Regions from separate parts of the Streptomyces sp. NPDC019443 genome, predicted to be linked through region 2. Evidence: predicted binding sites of a transcription regulator. Region 2 holds the regulator's gene; the other holds the start of a gene.

Region 1 (7,389 bases), on a different contig from region 2:
GGCGGGAAACAAGCGTGGTTCCGCTTCCCCGGGGGCAAGCTCGGGTACGCCACACCGCGGCCGCAGCCCGGTCGGCTCGTACCCTCGACGGCGTACGGCCTTGTTCCGGCCACGTCCTCACTACGCACACGCAGAACGCGCGCTTCCGGTTCGAACCTTACGTCAACCGCGTGCCGAAGGGATCCCCGGAAGGGTGACCTGGATCCGGCATCCCCGGGACGATTCGGCCACCCCGATGCGCCCGCCGTGCAGATCGACCGCCCAGCGCGCGATCGCCAGGCCCAGGCCCGTGCCGCCGTCGCTGCCCTTGCCGTGCGGGGACGGGACGCTGCCCCGGTTGAAGCGCTCGAAGACCCGGTGCCGCTCCGGCTCCGGGATGCCCGGGCCTTCGTCGAGGACTTCCAGGTCGAGGGACTCCGGCTGCGGGCCGCGGCGGGCGCGTACCGTCACGCGGCCGTGCGGCGGCGAGTGCTTGACCGCGTTGTCGATCAGATTGGCGACCACCTGGTGCAGCCGCTCCGCGTCCGCGTGCGCGGTCAGCTCCGGCGGCGACACATCCAGGTGCAGATGCACGTCGGTACGGGTGTGGTTGCCCGACCCGGAGGTCAGACCGCGCTGGATCGCGGCCAGATTGGCCTCCTTCAGCACCCCGGAGAGGTACGGCCACACCTCGAATCGGCGGGCCTTGAGCGGTACGACGCCGTTGTCGAGCCGGGACAGGTCGAGCAGCGTCTCGACCAGGCGGCCCAGGCGCTCCGTCTGCTTGAGCGCCGTGCGCATCGTCTCCGGGTCGGCGGCGGAGACCCCGTCGACGACGTTCTCCAGCACGGCGCGCAGCGCGGCGATCGGGGTGCGCAGCTCGTGCGAGACATTGGCGACCAGCTCCTTGCGGTGCTGGTCCACGGCTTCCAGATCGTCGGCCATGCGGTTGATGGTGGAGGCGAGGTCGCCGAGCTCGTCACGGCGGTCGGCGCCGCGCACCCGGCGGGTGTAGTCGCCGTGCGATATGCCTTTGGCCACGGTGTTCATCTCGTCCAGCGGCGCGGTCAGTCCGTGCGCCACGAACTGGGTGATCAGCAAGGTCGCGATCACCGAGAAGACGGTGATGAAGCGGACCTCGGTCTGGGTGCGCAGGGCGACCAGCAGCAGGCCCGTGGTGATGAAGACCGAGACGACGACCAGCGTCCCGAGCTTGGTCTTGATCGAGATCGCGATGGAGGCGGACCGCGGCCGGCTCCGCCGGCCGCCGCGGCCGGGCGGCCGGTCCCAGCGCCGCCGTCTCATGGAGCCGGCGTCTCCAGCGCGTAGCCGACGCCGTGGACGGTACGGATGCGCTCGGCGCCGATCTTCCGGCGCAGGGCCTTGATGTGGCTGTCGACGGTGCGGGTGCCGGACGCGTCGGCCCAGTCCCACACCTCCGCGAGCAGTTGCTCACGGGACAGGACGGCGCGCGGCGTGTTCGCCAGGCAGACCAGCAGGTCGAACTCGGTCGGCGTGAGATGTACGTCCTCGCCGCGCACCCGGACCCGGCGCTGGGCGTGGTCGATCTCCAGCTCGCCCAGGCGCAGGATCCCGCTGCGGGGAGTGACCGCGGCGAGGGCTGCCCGCTCCACGCGGCGCAGCAGCACATGCACCCGGGCCGCGAGCTCGCGCATCGAGAACGGCTTGGTCATGTAGTCGTCGGCGCCCACGCCGAGACCGACGAGCATGTCGGTCTCGTCGTCGCGCGCCGTGAGCATCAGCACCGGAACCGGGCGCTGCGCCTGGACGCGGCGGCAGACCTCCAGGCCGTCGAACCCCGGAAGCATCACATCGAGCACCATCAGATCGGGCTGCCAGGCCTCGGCGGCGTCGACGGCGGCCGGGCCGTCCAATGCCGTCTGGACCAGGAAGCCTTCCGCCCGCAGGCGGGCGGCGATGGCGTCGACGATCGTCGAGTCGTCCTCGACGACCAGCACCCGGCGCTGGGCGCCGGGTGTGGCCGCGACGCCGTTGTGCGTGGTGTGTGTCTGCTCCATCGCCCCGCCCCTGTACGCGTTCTCGCGAGCTGCATGCCGGTGTAGATCTCGTGTGTAGGTCAGCAGCGTAAAGGCAGTGAAGGTGTCCCGGCTACGCAGGGCGAACAGCGAGGTGGACCACGTCGGGTACGCCTCGGGCAACACGGATCTCTTCGGTGGTTACCCCGGTGAATCCGGCATTCCGCAACGCATCCTCAAAAGCCGGGGAGGGCTGCGCGGACCACACCGCGAGGATGCCGCCGGGCTCCAACCGGCCCTGGCAGGCGGCGAGTCCGGCCGGCGAGTAGAGGTTTTCGTTGTCGTCGGTGACGGTCCAGTCGGGTCCGTTGTCGATGTCCAGACAGAGAGCGTCGTAGCGGTCCGTGGTCGTTCGCAGGTACGCGACGAGGTCCGTGCGAAGGATCACGCTGCGGGGGTCGGCGAGCGCGTCGCCGGAGATCTGTCCGAGGGGACCGGTGCGATGCCAGTCGATGATCGCCTGCTCGCGCTCGACGACGGCGATGTGCCGCCAGCGGGGGTTGGCGGCGGCACGGGCGAGGGAGAAACCGACGCCGAGTCCGCCGATGAGGAGGGTGGGGTCGCTCTTTCCGGCGGCGGCGAGGGCTTCGTAGGCGGCGTCGACGAGCAGCCGCTCGGAGCGGCCGTCGGAAGTGTCCATCAGGAAGCACCCATTGGCGATGATCTCGTGATGCGCACCGCGCTGCCGGAGCACGACCTCCCCGTGGGGCCCCTCTCGCCGGTCGAGGATGACGGGTCCGTCGGCTTGGAGCGGCATGGCGGGTGACCTCCGGGTGACGGGTGCGGGGCGGACGCGTTGTCGGTGGTCATGGTGGCGGGGTGGGGCGAGCGGGACAAATGGTTTCGGCCAAGCGCGGCCCGGGTCTGCCGGGCCAGGGTCGGTCCGACGTGCTCGCGACGCCTGGAAACCTGTGAAGGTTGCCCCGTGTGGCGCACGTCATAGACGGGTGTGATGGTGATCGCGTTGGGTGGGGGCTTGTTCGGGGGCTTGACGAAAGGGGCCTCACGCGGTGCATCGGCCGACGACACGCGACCCGGCCACGGGCCAGGAACTGCTGAACGCCGTCCCGACTCAGCGGACATCAGCCGCGCCGGTTGTCACGGCTCCCGTGCAGGCCCCCGTCACGCCGGCAGCTGTCGCACCAGTAGTCGCACCGGCGGTGACGCCCGCCCCGATGCCCACCGCGACGCCCGCTCCGCCCGTGGGTCTCCCGGCCTGGCGGCGCGTGCTCCAGCTGCTGCCCACGCCCACCGGGACACCGTTCACCTTCTGCTATGTCCTCGTCCTGCTCACCACCTCGCTCTTCACGCAGTACGGAGACCCCGCGACCGTCTCCTCTCTGCTCCGCGGTTCCAGCACTGATGTCGCCCATTTGGCGGACAGCCCCCTGCTCGTTCTCGGCGCCAGCGCGCTGTGGGTCGCGGGCGACCTGCTGGGCCCGTACGCCATCGCCTTCTTCTTCACACTCACCGCGCTGGAACGCCGCATCGGAGGCTGGCGCACCGCCGGCGTCTTCCTGGCCGGCCACGTCGCGGCGACGCTGGCCACCGAGATCCCGGTCGGGGTCTCGGTGGTGGCCGGACATCTGCCCGCCACTTCGCTGCACCGTCTCGACTACGGCATCAGCTTCGGCCTGATGGCGAGCATCGGCGCCCTTGCCGGGCTGCTCAGCCCGGTGCTGCGCGCGACGCTGCTCGGCTTCGTCTCCCTGATGCTCCTCCAGGACCTGCTCGCCTTCGAGGACCCGCTCACCAACTGGGGCCATCCGCTTGCCCTGCTGGCCGGCATCGCCTGCTGGCCCGCGGTGCGCCGCTGGGCGCGGTGGCGGAACGGTTTCGCGCTCCGCGACCGGTAAGCATCAGCTCCCGCCCCTGCGCGCCCCTTGACCAGGCACGAGAGTCGATCGCTGACAGCGAACACCCCCTGGGAACATCTCCGCAGCGCTGTGCATTGAGTCCATACAGCTCAACTTCACTGCCTAAGGGGAGATAATGGCTTCGACGTCCACACCGCTCACCCTGCCCGTGCTGCCGCTCGACGACGAGGTCGTGCTGCCCGGAATGGTGGTGCCGCTCGACCTGTCCGACACCGACGTACGAGCCGCGGTGGAGGCCGCCCAGGCTGCCGCGCGTTCCAGTGGTGCCAGCAAGCCGACGGTGCTGCTTGTTCCGCGCGTCGACGGGACCTACGCCGCGACCGGCGTGCTCGGAACCGTGGAGCAGGTCGGCCGGCTCTCCGACGGAGACCCCGGCGCCCTCATCCGCGGCCGGGGCCGGGTGAGGATCGGCGCGGGGACCACGGGCCCCGGCGCCGCGCTCTGGGTCGAGGGGGCGCGCGTCGAGGAGATCGTGCCCGACCCTTCCCCTGGGCCCCAGGGGGCCCGGGGAGGCTCCATGCCCGGCTCGGTCACCGAGCTGGTCAAGGAGTACAAGGCGCTCGCCACCGACTGGCTGAAGAAGCGCGGCGCATGGCAGGTCGTGGACCGTGTCCAGCAGATCGACGACATCTCGCAACTGGCCGACAACTCCGGCTACTCGCCGTTCCTGTCCACCGCCCAGAAGATCGAGCTGCTCGAGACCGCCGACCCGGTGGCCCGCCTCAAGCTCGCCACCGAGCAGCTGCGTGAGCACCTCGCCGAGCAGGACGTCGCCGAGTCCATCGCCAAGGACGTCCAGGAGGGCGTCGACAAGCAGCAGCGCGAGTTCCTGCTGCGCCGTCAGCTCGAAGCCGTACGCAAGGAGCTGCGCGAGCTCAACGGCGAGGACGGCGAAGACGAGTCCGACGACTACCGGGCCCGCGTCGAGGCCGCCGACCTCCCCGAGAAGGTGCGCGAGGCCGCGCTCAAGGAGGTCGAGAAGCTGGAGCGGTCGAGCGACCAGAGCCCTGAGGGCTCCTGGATCCGCACGTGGCTCGACACCGTCCTCGAGCTGCCGTGGAACGAACGGACAGAGGACGAGTACGACATCCAGGGCGCCAAGGCGATCCTGGACGCCGAGCACTCCGGCCTGCAGGACGTGAAGGAACGGATCACCGAATACCTGGCGGTGCGCAAGCGGCGCGCCGACCGAGGGCTCGGCGTCGTCGGCGGACGGCGCGGTGGCGCGGTCCTGGCGCTCGTCGGCCCGCCCGGCGTCGGCAAGACCTCGCTCGGTGAGTCCGTCGCGCACGCGATGGGACGGAAGTTCGTCCGGGTCGCGCTCGGCGGCGTACGGGACGAGGCGGAGATCCGCGGACACCGGCGTACGTACGTGGGTGCTCTCCCCGGCCGGATCGTGCGGGCGATCAAGGAGGCCGGTTCGATGAACCCGGTCGTCCTGCTCGATGAGATCGACAAGGTCGGCTCGGACTTCCGGGGCGACCCTGCGGCCGCGCTGCTCGAAGTCCTGGACCCGGCGCAGAACCACACCTTCCGCGACCACTACCTGGAGGTCGAACTCGACCTGTCCGACGTGGTGTTCCTCGCCACGGCGAACGTCCTGGAGGCCATCCCGGAGGCCCTGCTCGACCGGATGGAGCTGGTCAGGCTCGACGGCTACACCGAGGACGAGAAGGTCGTCATCGCCCGGGACCACCTGCTGCCGCGCCAGCTGGAGCGGGCGGGTCTTGAGCCCGGCGAGGTCGTCCTGGAGGACTCGGCGCTGCGCAAGCTCGCGGGTGAGTACACCCGGGAGGCGGGCGTCCGTAACCTGGAGCGTTCGGTGGCCCGGCTGCTGCGCAAGGTGGCCGCCCAGCACGAACTGGGCGAGCGGGAGCTGCCGTTCACGGTCGGTGCCGAGCAGCTGCGCGGCCTGATCGGACGGCCGCACCACGTGCCCGAGTCCGCGCAGGACCCGGCCGAGCGCCGGACGGCCGTGCCCGGCGTGGCCACCGGCCTCGCGGTCACCGGCGCGGGCGGCGACGTGCTGTACGTCGAGGCGTCGCTGGCCGACCCGGAGACGGGCGCGGCGGGACTGACCCTCACCGGTCAGCTCGGCGACGTGATGAAGGAGTCCGCGCAGATCGCACTCTCCTTCCTCCGCTCGCACGGGGCCGAACTGGAGCTTCCGGTCGCCGACCTGAAGGACCGGGGCGCGCACATCCACTTCCCGGCGGGCGCGGTGCCGAAGGACGGGCCGAGCGCGGGCATCACGATGACGACGGCGCTCGCATCGCTGCTGAGTGGCCGTCAGGTGCGCACGGACGTCGCCATGACCGGCGAGGTCTCGCTGACCGGCCGCGTCCTGCCCATCGGCGGTCTGAAGCAGAAGCTGCTGGCCGCGCACCGGGCGGGCATCACGACCGTCGTGATCCCCAAGCGGAACGAGGCGGACCTGGACGACGTCCCGGCGGAGATCCTCGACAAGCTGGAGGTGCACCCGGTGACGGATGTCCGCCAGGTGCTGGGGATCGCGCTCTCGCCGGCGGAGGTTCCGGTGGCTGCCGCGGCGGCCTGACCGGGGATGCGCTGTGGGCCCGGCGGTGTTCCGGCACTGCCGGGCCTTCGCGTTGTCCGGCCGCTGCCCTTTCCCGGCCGCGGCCCTTTATCCGGCCGCGGCCTCTTCTCCGGCCGCGGCCCTTTATCCGGCCCTGGCTTCGTCGTACAGCGCGCGGGCGCGGGCGTCGAAGAGGGCAGCTGTCGACTCGCTGTCCGTGTCGCCGCCGCTCAGTACGCCGATGAGCCTGCCCTGATGCCTGGCGTCCCGGTAGCCGGCGAGCCAGGGCCCGCCGCTGGTGCCTTCCCAGAAGCCCGCGCACTCCATGATCAGCGTCTTCGGCAGATCCGGGTCGGGGCGGGTGTCGGTGGTGCAGGCGACGGGGCGGTTGGTGGGGTTGTGATTCCGGTTCGGATACCCGACGACGGTGACCCGGCGCTCGGGCGGCGAGGCCCAGTCGGCGGTGGCGGCGCCGACGGCCTGCTGCACCTGACGACCCTTCGCGTCCGGCTTCAGCACGAGGAACGCGTAGTCGGCGGCATCCGCGTCGTCGTCGCCGTCCGTCCAGCGCTCGTCGACGTGGATGGCTCCGACCTTCCAGCGCCCGTACGGATACGTCCCCTTGCCCCTGCCCGAGAATCCGGGCGCGAACTCCAGCTCGCCCGGCCGGTACGCGTCCGCGCTGCCCGAGTCCTGGATGCAGTGCGCGGCGGTGGCGATGACATTGCCCCGGGGGCTGGCCACGACGCTCGCGGTGCAGAAGTGCTCGCCGTCCGGATCGATCAGCACCCCGACGGACGAGGCTCCGGCAAAGGTGGTGGCGGAGGCCCGCGGCGCGGGGGCGACGGCCCGCGCCTCGGCCGACCGGTCCGCCGCGGTGGCTTTCGGCGGCGCGGCGGAAGAGGTGGGCCCGGCGCACGCGGTCGCGGCAGTCAGCACG
Region 2 (7,389 bases):
ACGTCCTGCTCCTCGACGTGACCCCGCTGTCCCTCGGTATCGAGACCAAGGGCGGCATCATGACCAAGCTCATCGAGCGCAACACCACGATCCCGACCAAGCGTTCCGAGATCTTCACGACGGCCGAGGACAACCAGCCGTCCGTGCAGATCCAGGTCTACCAGGGCGAGCGTGAGATCGCGGCGTACAACAAGAAGCTCGGGATGTTCGAGCTGACCGGTCTGCCGCCGGCCCCCCGCGGGGTCCCGCAGATCGAGGTCGCCTTCGACATCGACGCCAACGGCATCATGCACGTGACGGCGAAGGACCTGGGCACGGGCAAGGAGCAGAAGATGACCGTCACCGGCGGCTCCTCGCTGCCGAAGGACGAGGTCGACCGGATGCGCCAGGAGGCCGAGCAGTACGCGGACGAGGACCACCGCCGCCGCGAGGCCGCCGAGACCCGCAACCAGGGCGAGCAGCTCGTCTACCAGACGGAGAAGTTCCTCAAGGACAACGAGGACAAGGTCCCGGGCGAGGTGAAGACCGAGGTCGAGATCGCCGTCGGCGAGCTGAAGGAGAAGCTCAAGGGCGAGGACACGGCCGAGATCCGCACGGCGACCGAGAAGCTCGCCGCGGTCAGCCAGAAGCTCGGCCAGGCCATGTACGCCAACGCCGCGCCCGACGGTGCCGCCGCTGCCGGAGCCGACGCCCCGGCCGGCGAGCAGGCCAAGGCTGAGGACGATGTCGTCGACGCCGAGATCGTCGACGACGAGAGGGACGCGAAGGGTGGTGCCGCGTGACGGAGGAGACCCCGGGTTTCGACGAGAAGCCTGACGTCCCCTCCGGCGCCACCTCTGACGACGCCGCCGAGTCCGCCGAGTCCTCCCAGAAGGAGGGCGCGGCGGCCTCGGCAGGGGACGCAGCAAAGATCGCCGGCCTGACGGCGCAGCTGGACCAGGTCCGTATGGCGCTCAGCGAGCGCACGGCGGACCTCCAGCGGCTCCAGGCCGAGTACCAGAACTACCGCCGTCGTGTGGAGCGCGACCGGATCACGGTCAAGGAGATCGCCACGGCGAATCTGCTGACCGAGCTCCTGCCCGTGCTCGACGACATCGGCCGCGCCCGTGACCACGGGGAGCTGGTGGGCGGGTTCAAGTCGGTCGCCGAGTCCCTCGAGACGGCGGCGGCCAAGATGGGCCTGCAGCAGTTCGGCAAGGAGGGCGAGCCCTTCGACCCGACGATCCACGAAGCCCTGATGCACTCGTACGCACCGGATGTCACCGAGACCACGTGCGTCGCGATCCTGCAGCCTGGGTATCGCATCGGCGAACGGACCATCCGCCCCGCGCGGGTGGCGGTGGCCGAGCCCCAGCCGGGTGCGACCCCGGCGGCAGGCAAGGAAGAGACGGTGAACGACGAGGAGAGCGGTGGCCCGGACGAGGGCTGACGCAATGATCGTCCGAGAGGAGGGACGTCGATGAGTACGAAGGACTTCGTCGAGAAGGACTACTACAAGGTCCTCGGCGTCCCCAAGGACGCCACCGAGGCCGAGATCAAGAAGGCGTACCGGAAGCTCGCCCGCGAGTACCACCCGGACGCCAACAAGGGCGACGTCAAGGCGGAGGAGCGCTTCAAGGAGATCTCCGAGGCCAATGACATCCTCGGCGACCCCAAGCGGCGCAAGGAGTACGACGAGGCACGCGCTCTCTTCGGCAACGGTGGCTTCCGCGCACCCGGGTCCGGCGGTCCCGGTGGCTCCTTCAACTTCGACCTGGGTGACCTCTTCGGGGGCGCCCAGGGCGGCACGCAGGGTGGCGCCGGGGGCTTCGGCGGCGGTATCGGCGATGTATTCGGCGGCCTGTTCAACCGTGGCACCGGCACGGGTACGCGTACCCAGCCGCGCCGCGGCCAGGACATCGAGTCCGAGGTGACGCTCAGTTTCACCGAGGCGGTCGACGGGGCCACGGTCCCGCTGCGGATGTCCAGCTCGGCGGCGTGCAAGGCCTGTTCGGGCACCGGCGACAAAAACGGTACGCCCAGGGTGTGCCCGACCTGTCTCGGCACCGGCCAGGTCTCGCGCGGCGGCAGCGGCTCCTTCTCGCTCACCGACCCGTGCGTAGACTGCAAGGGCCGCGGGCTGATCGCGCAGGACCCCTGCGACGTGTGCAAGGGCAGCGGGCGCGCCCGCTCCTCGCGCACCATGCAGGTCAGGATCCCCGCGGGCGTCTCCGACAGCCAGCGGATCCGGCTGCGCGGCAAGGGAGCCCCGGGCGAACGGGGCGGCCCGGCGGGCGACTTGTACGTCGTCGTGCATGTCGACCCGCATCCGGTCTTCGGCCGCAAGGGCGACAACCTCACGATCACCGTCCCCGTCACCTACGCGGAGGCGGCGCTCGGCGGCGAGGTGAAGGTGCCGACCCTGGGCGGTCCGCCGGTCACGCTGAAGCTGCCCGCCGGGACGCCCAACGGCCGTACGATGCGGGCCCGCGGCAAGGGCGCACTCCGCAAGGACGGCACCCGCGGGGACCTGCTGGTCACCGTCGAGGTCGCCGTGCCCAAGGACCTCGGCGACAAGGCGAAGGAAGCGCTGGAGGCCTACCGCGAAGCCACCGCGGACGAGGACCCGCGGGCCGAGCTGTTCCAGGCCGCGAAGGGAGCATGAGATGGACGGCCGGACCGGACGCAGCCGCAATCCCTACGAGCTGACCGAAGAGTCGCCGGTGTACGTCATCTCGGTGGCGGCCCAGCTCTCGGGCCTGCATCCGCAGACTCTTCGGCAGTACGACCGGCTCGGTCTGGTCTCCCCGGACCGCACCGCGGGCCGGGGCCGGCGCTACTCCGCCCGCGACATCGAACTGCTGCGCACCGTCCAGCAGTTGTCGCAGGACGAGGGCATCAACCTGGCCGGAATCAAGCGCATCATCGAACTGGAGAACCAGGTCGCGGCGCTCCAGCAGCGGGTCGCAGAGCTGTCGACGGCCGTCGAGGGCGCGGCGGCGGCGATGCAGCAGCGCGAAGCCCAGGTGCACGCCTCGTACCGGCGCGATCTCGTGCCGTACCAGGATGTGCAGCAGGCGAGCGCGCTGGTGGTCTGGCGGCCCAAGCGGTCTGAGTAGGGCAGGAGTTGTACGGCCGAAGGGGCCGGAGAGCGCGTCGCTCTCCGGCCCCTTCCGTATGCGCCAGATGATCAATTTCGGGATGAAATGAAACGGAGCTCCGGCCCAGGAGGCCGACCGCGAGATCAGGACGACCTTCTGCGTACCGTCGAAGCCCGCCCCGGCGTGCGGCGGACGCCGGGGCCGTCGCGGTCAGTCCTCGTGTTCCAGAATCCCCGACTGTGCGATGAGATAGCCGAGTTGGGTCCGGCTGCCACTGCCCAGTGCGGAGCCCAGCTTGGCGATGTGCGCACGGCAGGTACGGACGTTCATACCGAGGCGCCGGGCGATGGCCTCGTCGACATGCCCCTCGACGAGGAGCTTGGCGATCGAGCGCTGGACGCCTGTGATGCCGTCCAACTGGGGCCCGTAGGAGATCTGTTCCTCCCACGGGATGCCGTGCAGCCAGAACTGCTCGAAGACGCCGACGAGATACTCGACGATGCCCTTGTGTCGCAGTTCCAGGGCGGACAGACGGTCGCTGCTCGCGGGTATGAAGGCCACTTTCCGGTCGACGATGATCAGCCGGTCGATGATCTCCTCCAGCGTGCGCACCTCCACGCCGGACGGGCCGACCTGTTCCATGTAGGACAGCGTGGTGGGGTGGTGGCGGGCCGTGTGCTGGTAGAGCGTGCGCATCCGTACGCCGCGGTCGATCAGCGGCTCCACGCGGCGCAGCGCCTTCTCCAGGATGTGCGGCTGTCGCCCGCTGCCGGGCTGGACAGTGAGAAGCTCCTCGGTGCAGTCTGCGGTGACTTGGTCGAGGGTTGTGTTGATGCGGTTGAGGCCCTCGAGGACGGTTATCCCTTGTGGGACCGTGGAGTTCTGAGCGGTGAACGCCATGAATGGCTCAAGAGCATCGGTCAGAGCGACAGTTCGTCGTCGGCGCTCTTGGATCTCCCGCTCGATGGGGTGTATCAGCTGTGTCAGCGCAGTGGTCGGCGGGACCGGGCGGAGCCACTGGGCGTCGTCGGGATCCGGGTGCAGCAGGGCCAGGTCGAAGAGACAGGGCGTGAGTTCCGCTTCTGACCGGGCTATTCGCCCGGTACGCAGCGCGGTGATGTAAAGACCCTTCCCCGCCTCGCACAGCTCGCCGTCTGCGTGAGGGTGTCCGGATTCGCCCTCATTAGCTGGCATATGTACCCCCTCAGGCTCCTGCATTACAGGAACATGATGCCTGCCGTCGCTGGTGCAAGCGTTCGGAGTGAGACATCGTCTTATGCGCGGGGGAGGAGGAATGATCAAAAGAGGTGGAGATCACCCATGTCTAGGACGCTTCGTGCTCTTTGTGCTCTTGCCATAGCGGCGGCCGCGCTCGGTGCGGTGGCCTCCGGTGAGCCCTCCTGGGGTAGCTCTCCCGCCGACGCGGTGACGGCAGCCCCTGGCGAACCTTCGTGGGGCTTCGCTCCCGCGGACGCTGTGGCCAAAACGCCCGGAGAGCCTTCGTGGGGTGTCGGTCCGGCAGTCGTCACGGGTACGAACGGTGAGCCCTCCTGGGGTGTCGCTCCGGCCCGCACGGACGCATGACCGTTCCACCGGACGACCGGGTCTTCCGGCGTGAGATGGCTACGGCTTACAGATCGGGGTGGCATTTCATCGACCTCGTCACGGCAATCCCCCACCGTGGCGACTCGTTGATGGTCACCCTCTTCGGAGAGCCGATTGTCGTGGCACGCGAGGAGGACGAGGACGTCCGCGCGTATCGGTGCCTTCGCCGGCCCCGTGGAGCTCCGCAGCCCGTCCGCTGTGCCATCCGGTACGGCATGATTTTCGTCAATCTCGACCAGCGGGACCATCAGTTGGTCGAGCCCGATACCACCACCGCCACCCCCCGCAGTGCCTGAGCGGTTCCCCCGTCGTTGTAAATCGCTCGGGCGCTTCCCCCACACAGCGGCGCCATCGTGGACCTGAAACACGATGGCGCCGCTGTGCTTTTCTGTTTCCCCGGGGCCGCGGCTTCCCGGGCTTTCCCGGGGCCGGGTCAGGCCCGGCCCATCGCCCGTGTCAGGGCGATCTCGATCAGCACCCGGTCCGCGTTCGGGGTCGGGTTGCGTCCGTAGCGTTCCGCGTAACGCTCCACCGCCTCCGCGATGAGCTCCGGCTCCGTACGGACCGTCGCGCGGCCCTCCAGGGTCGCCCAGCGCCCCCTGTCGACCTGGCAGACCGCGACCGGCGCCCCGTCGGGGCCCGCTGCCAGGATGTTGTCGACCTTGTGGCTGTGCTTGTTGGTGATGACGCGGGCGAGTCCGCCCTCCGGGTCGTAGGTGACACCGACCGCGACGACGTGCGGGGTTCCGTCCTGGCGTGGGGTCGTCAGTGTGCACATGTGGTACTCACGCCAGAAGTCGAGATAGGACGCGTCGGGGTTGCGGGGGTCGATGGCCATGCCCGGAACCTACACAGGCGGCGGCTGTTCCGCGCTGGGTTGAGTGGAATAGACTCAACTTTGTGTAGGTTAAATGAGTCAGCGTTGAGGGAACAGCCCTACCCGCAAGGACGCAAGGAGGAGAGACCGCACGTGGACGCCGAGCTGACCAACAAGAGCCGGGATGCAATCAACGCCGCCACCACCCGGGCCGTGTCCGAGGGGCATCCCGATCTGACCCCCGCGCATCTGCTGCTCGCGTTGCTCGCGGGCGCGGACAACGAGAACATCATCGACCTGCTGGCCGCCGTCGACGCGGACCAGGCCGCCGTGCGCTCCGGGACCGAGCGGGTACTGGCCGCGCAGCCCAGCGTGACGGGGTCCACCGTCGCGCCACCGCAGCCCAACCGGGAGTTGCTCGCCGTCATCGCCGACGCCGCGCAGCGGGCCAAGGAGCTCGGGGACGAGTATCTGTCCACCGAGCATCTCCTCATCGGCATCGCCGCGAAGGGCGGGCAGACCGGGGAAGTGCTGGCCAAGCAGGGGGCCACGGCGAAGAAGCTGCTGGACGCGTTCGAGAAGGCAAGGGGAGGGCGCCGGGTGACCACCCCCGACCCCGAGGGGCAGTACAAGGCACTGGAGAAGTTCGGTACGGACTTCACCGCGGCGGCCCGCGAGGGCAAGCTCGACCCGGTCATCGGCCGGGACCAGGAGATCCGCCGGGTCGTCCAGGTGCTGTCCCGTCGTACGAAGAACAACCCGGTGCTGATCGGCGAGCCGGGCGTCGGCAAGACGGCGGTCGTCGAGGGGCTGGCGCAGCGCATCGTCAAGGGCGACGTGCCCGAGTCGCTGAGGAACAAGCGGCTGGTGGCGCTCGACCTGGGCGCGATGGTGGCGGGCGCGAAGTACCGCGGTGAGTTCGAGGAGCGGTTGAAGACCGTCCTCTCCGAGATCAAGGAGAGCGACGGGCAGATCATCACCTTCATCGACGAGCTGCACACCGTTGTGGGTGCGGGCGCCGGTGGGGACTCCGCGATGGACGCGGGCAACATGCTCAAGCCGATGCTGGCGCGCGGTGAGCTGCGGATGGTGGGCGCGACGACGCTCGACGAGTACCGCGAGCGGATCGAGAAGGACGCGGCGCTGGAGCGGCGCTTCCAGCAGGTGCTGGTGGCCGAGCCGACGGTCGAGGACACGATCGCGATCCTGCGCGGGCTGAAGGGCCGTTACGAGGCCCACCACAAGGTGCAGATCGCGGACAGCGCGCTGGTCGCGGCCGCGACGCTCTCGGACCGGTACATCACGTCGCGCTTTCTGCCCGACAAGGCGATCGACCTCGTCGACGAGGCCGCGTCCCGGCTGCGGATGGAGATCGACTCCTCGCCCGTCGAGATCGACGAGCTGCAGCGGGCCGTGGACCGGCTGCGGATGGAGGAGCTGGCGCTCAAGAACGAGACCGACGAGGGCTCCAAGCAGCGTCTGGAGAAGCTCCGCCGTGACCTCGCCGACAAGGAGGAGGAACTGCGTGGCCTCACCGCGCGCTGGGAGAAGGAGAAGCAGGGCCTCAACCGCGTCGGTGAGCTGAAGGAGATGCTCGACGAACTGCGCGGCCAGGCGGAACGCGCGCAGCGCGACGGCGACTTCGACACCGCTTCCAAGCTGCTGTACGGGGAGATCCCGGGCCTGGAGCGGGAGTTGGAGGAGGCCACGGTGGCCGAGCAGGAAGCGGCCAAGGACACGATGGTCAAGGAGGAGGTCGGCCCGGACGACATCGCGGATGTGGTGGGGTCCTGGACGGGCATCCCGGCCGGACGCCTCCTGGAAGGGGAGACCCAGAAGCTCCTGCGGATGGAATCCGAGCTGGGCAGGCGGCTGATCGGCCAGACG

What was found. Region 2 encodes HspR, which represses chaperone genes until heat shock. Its sites were predicted from a motif close to TTGAGNNNNNNNNNCTCAA; they were not measured.
Region 1: a site for HspR is predicted at 3,988-4,006, ahead of lon (endopeptidase La). Genes of this name have one in related genera too.

Annotation. Positions count from the first base shown of each region.
Region 1 is NZ_JBIRYJ010000002.1:402,436-409,824, forward strand. Features, by position in the region: gene ACH492_RS08055 (ATP-binding protein) at 163-1,284, opposite strand; gene ACH492_RS08060 (response regulator transcription factor) at 1,281-2,018, opposite strand; gene ACH492_RS08065 (spermidine synthase) at 2,110-2,793, opposite strand; gene ACH492_RS08070 (rhomboid-like protein) at 3,212-3,892, shown strand; gene lon (endopeptidase La) at 4,029-6,470, shown strand; gene ACH492_RS08080 (trypsin-like serine peptidase) at 6,594-7,389, opposite strand, start outside.
Region 2 is NZ_JBIRYJ010000011.1:16,962-24,350, forward strand. Features, by position in the region: gene dnaK (molecular chaperone DnaK) at 1-782, shown strand, start outside; gene grpE (nucleotide exchange factor GrpE) at 779-1,429, shown strand; gene dnaJ (molecular chaperone DnaJ) at 1,460-2,644, shown strand; gene ACH492_RS28535 (heat shock protein transcriptional repressor HspR) at 2,646-3,098, shown strand; gene ACH492_RS28540 (helix-turn-helix transcriptional regulator) at 3,291-4,274, opposite strand; gene ACH492_RS28545 ((2Fe-2S)-binding protein) at 4,661-4,981, shown strand; gene ACH492_RS28550 (pyridoxamine 5'-phosphate oxidase family protein) at 5,119-5,523, opposite strand; gene clpB (ATP-dependent chaperone ClpB) at 5,656-7,389, shown strand, end outside.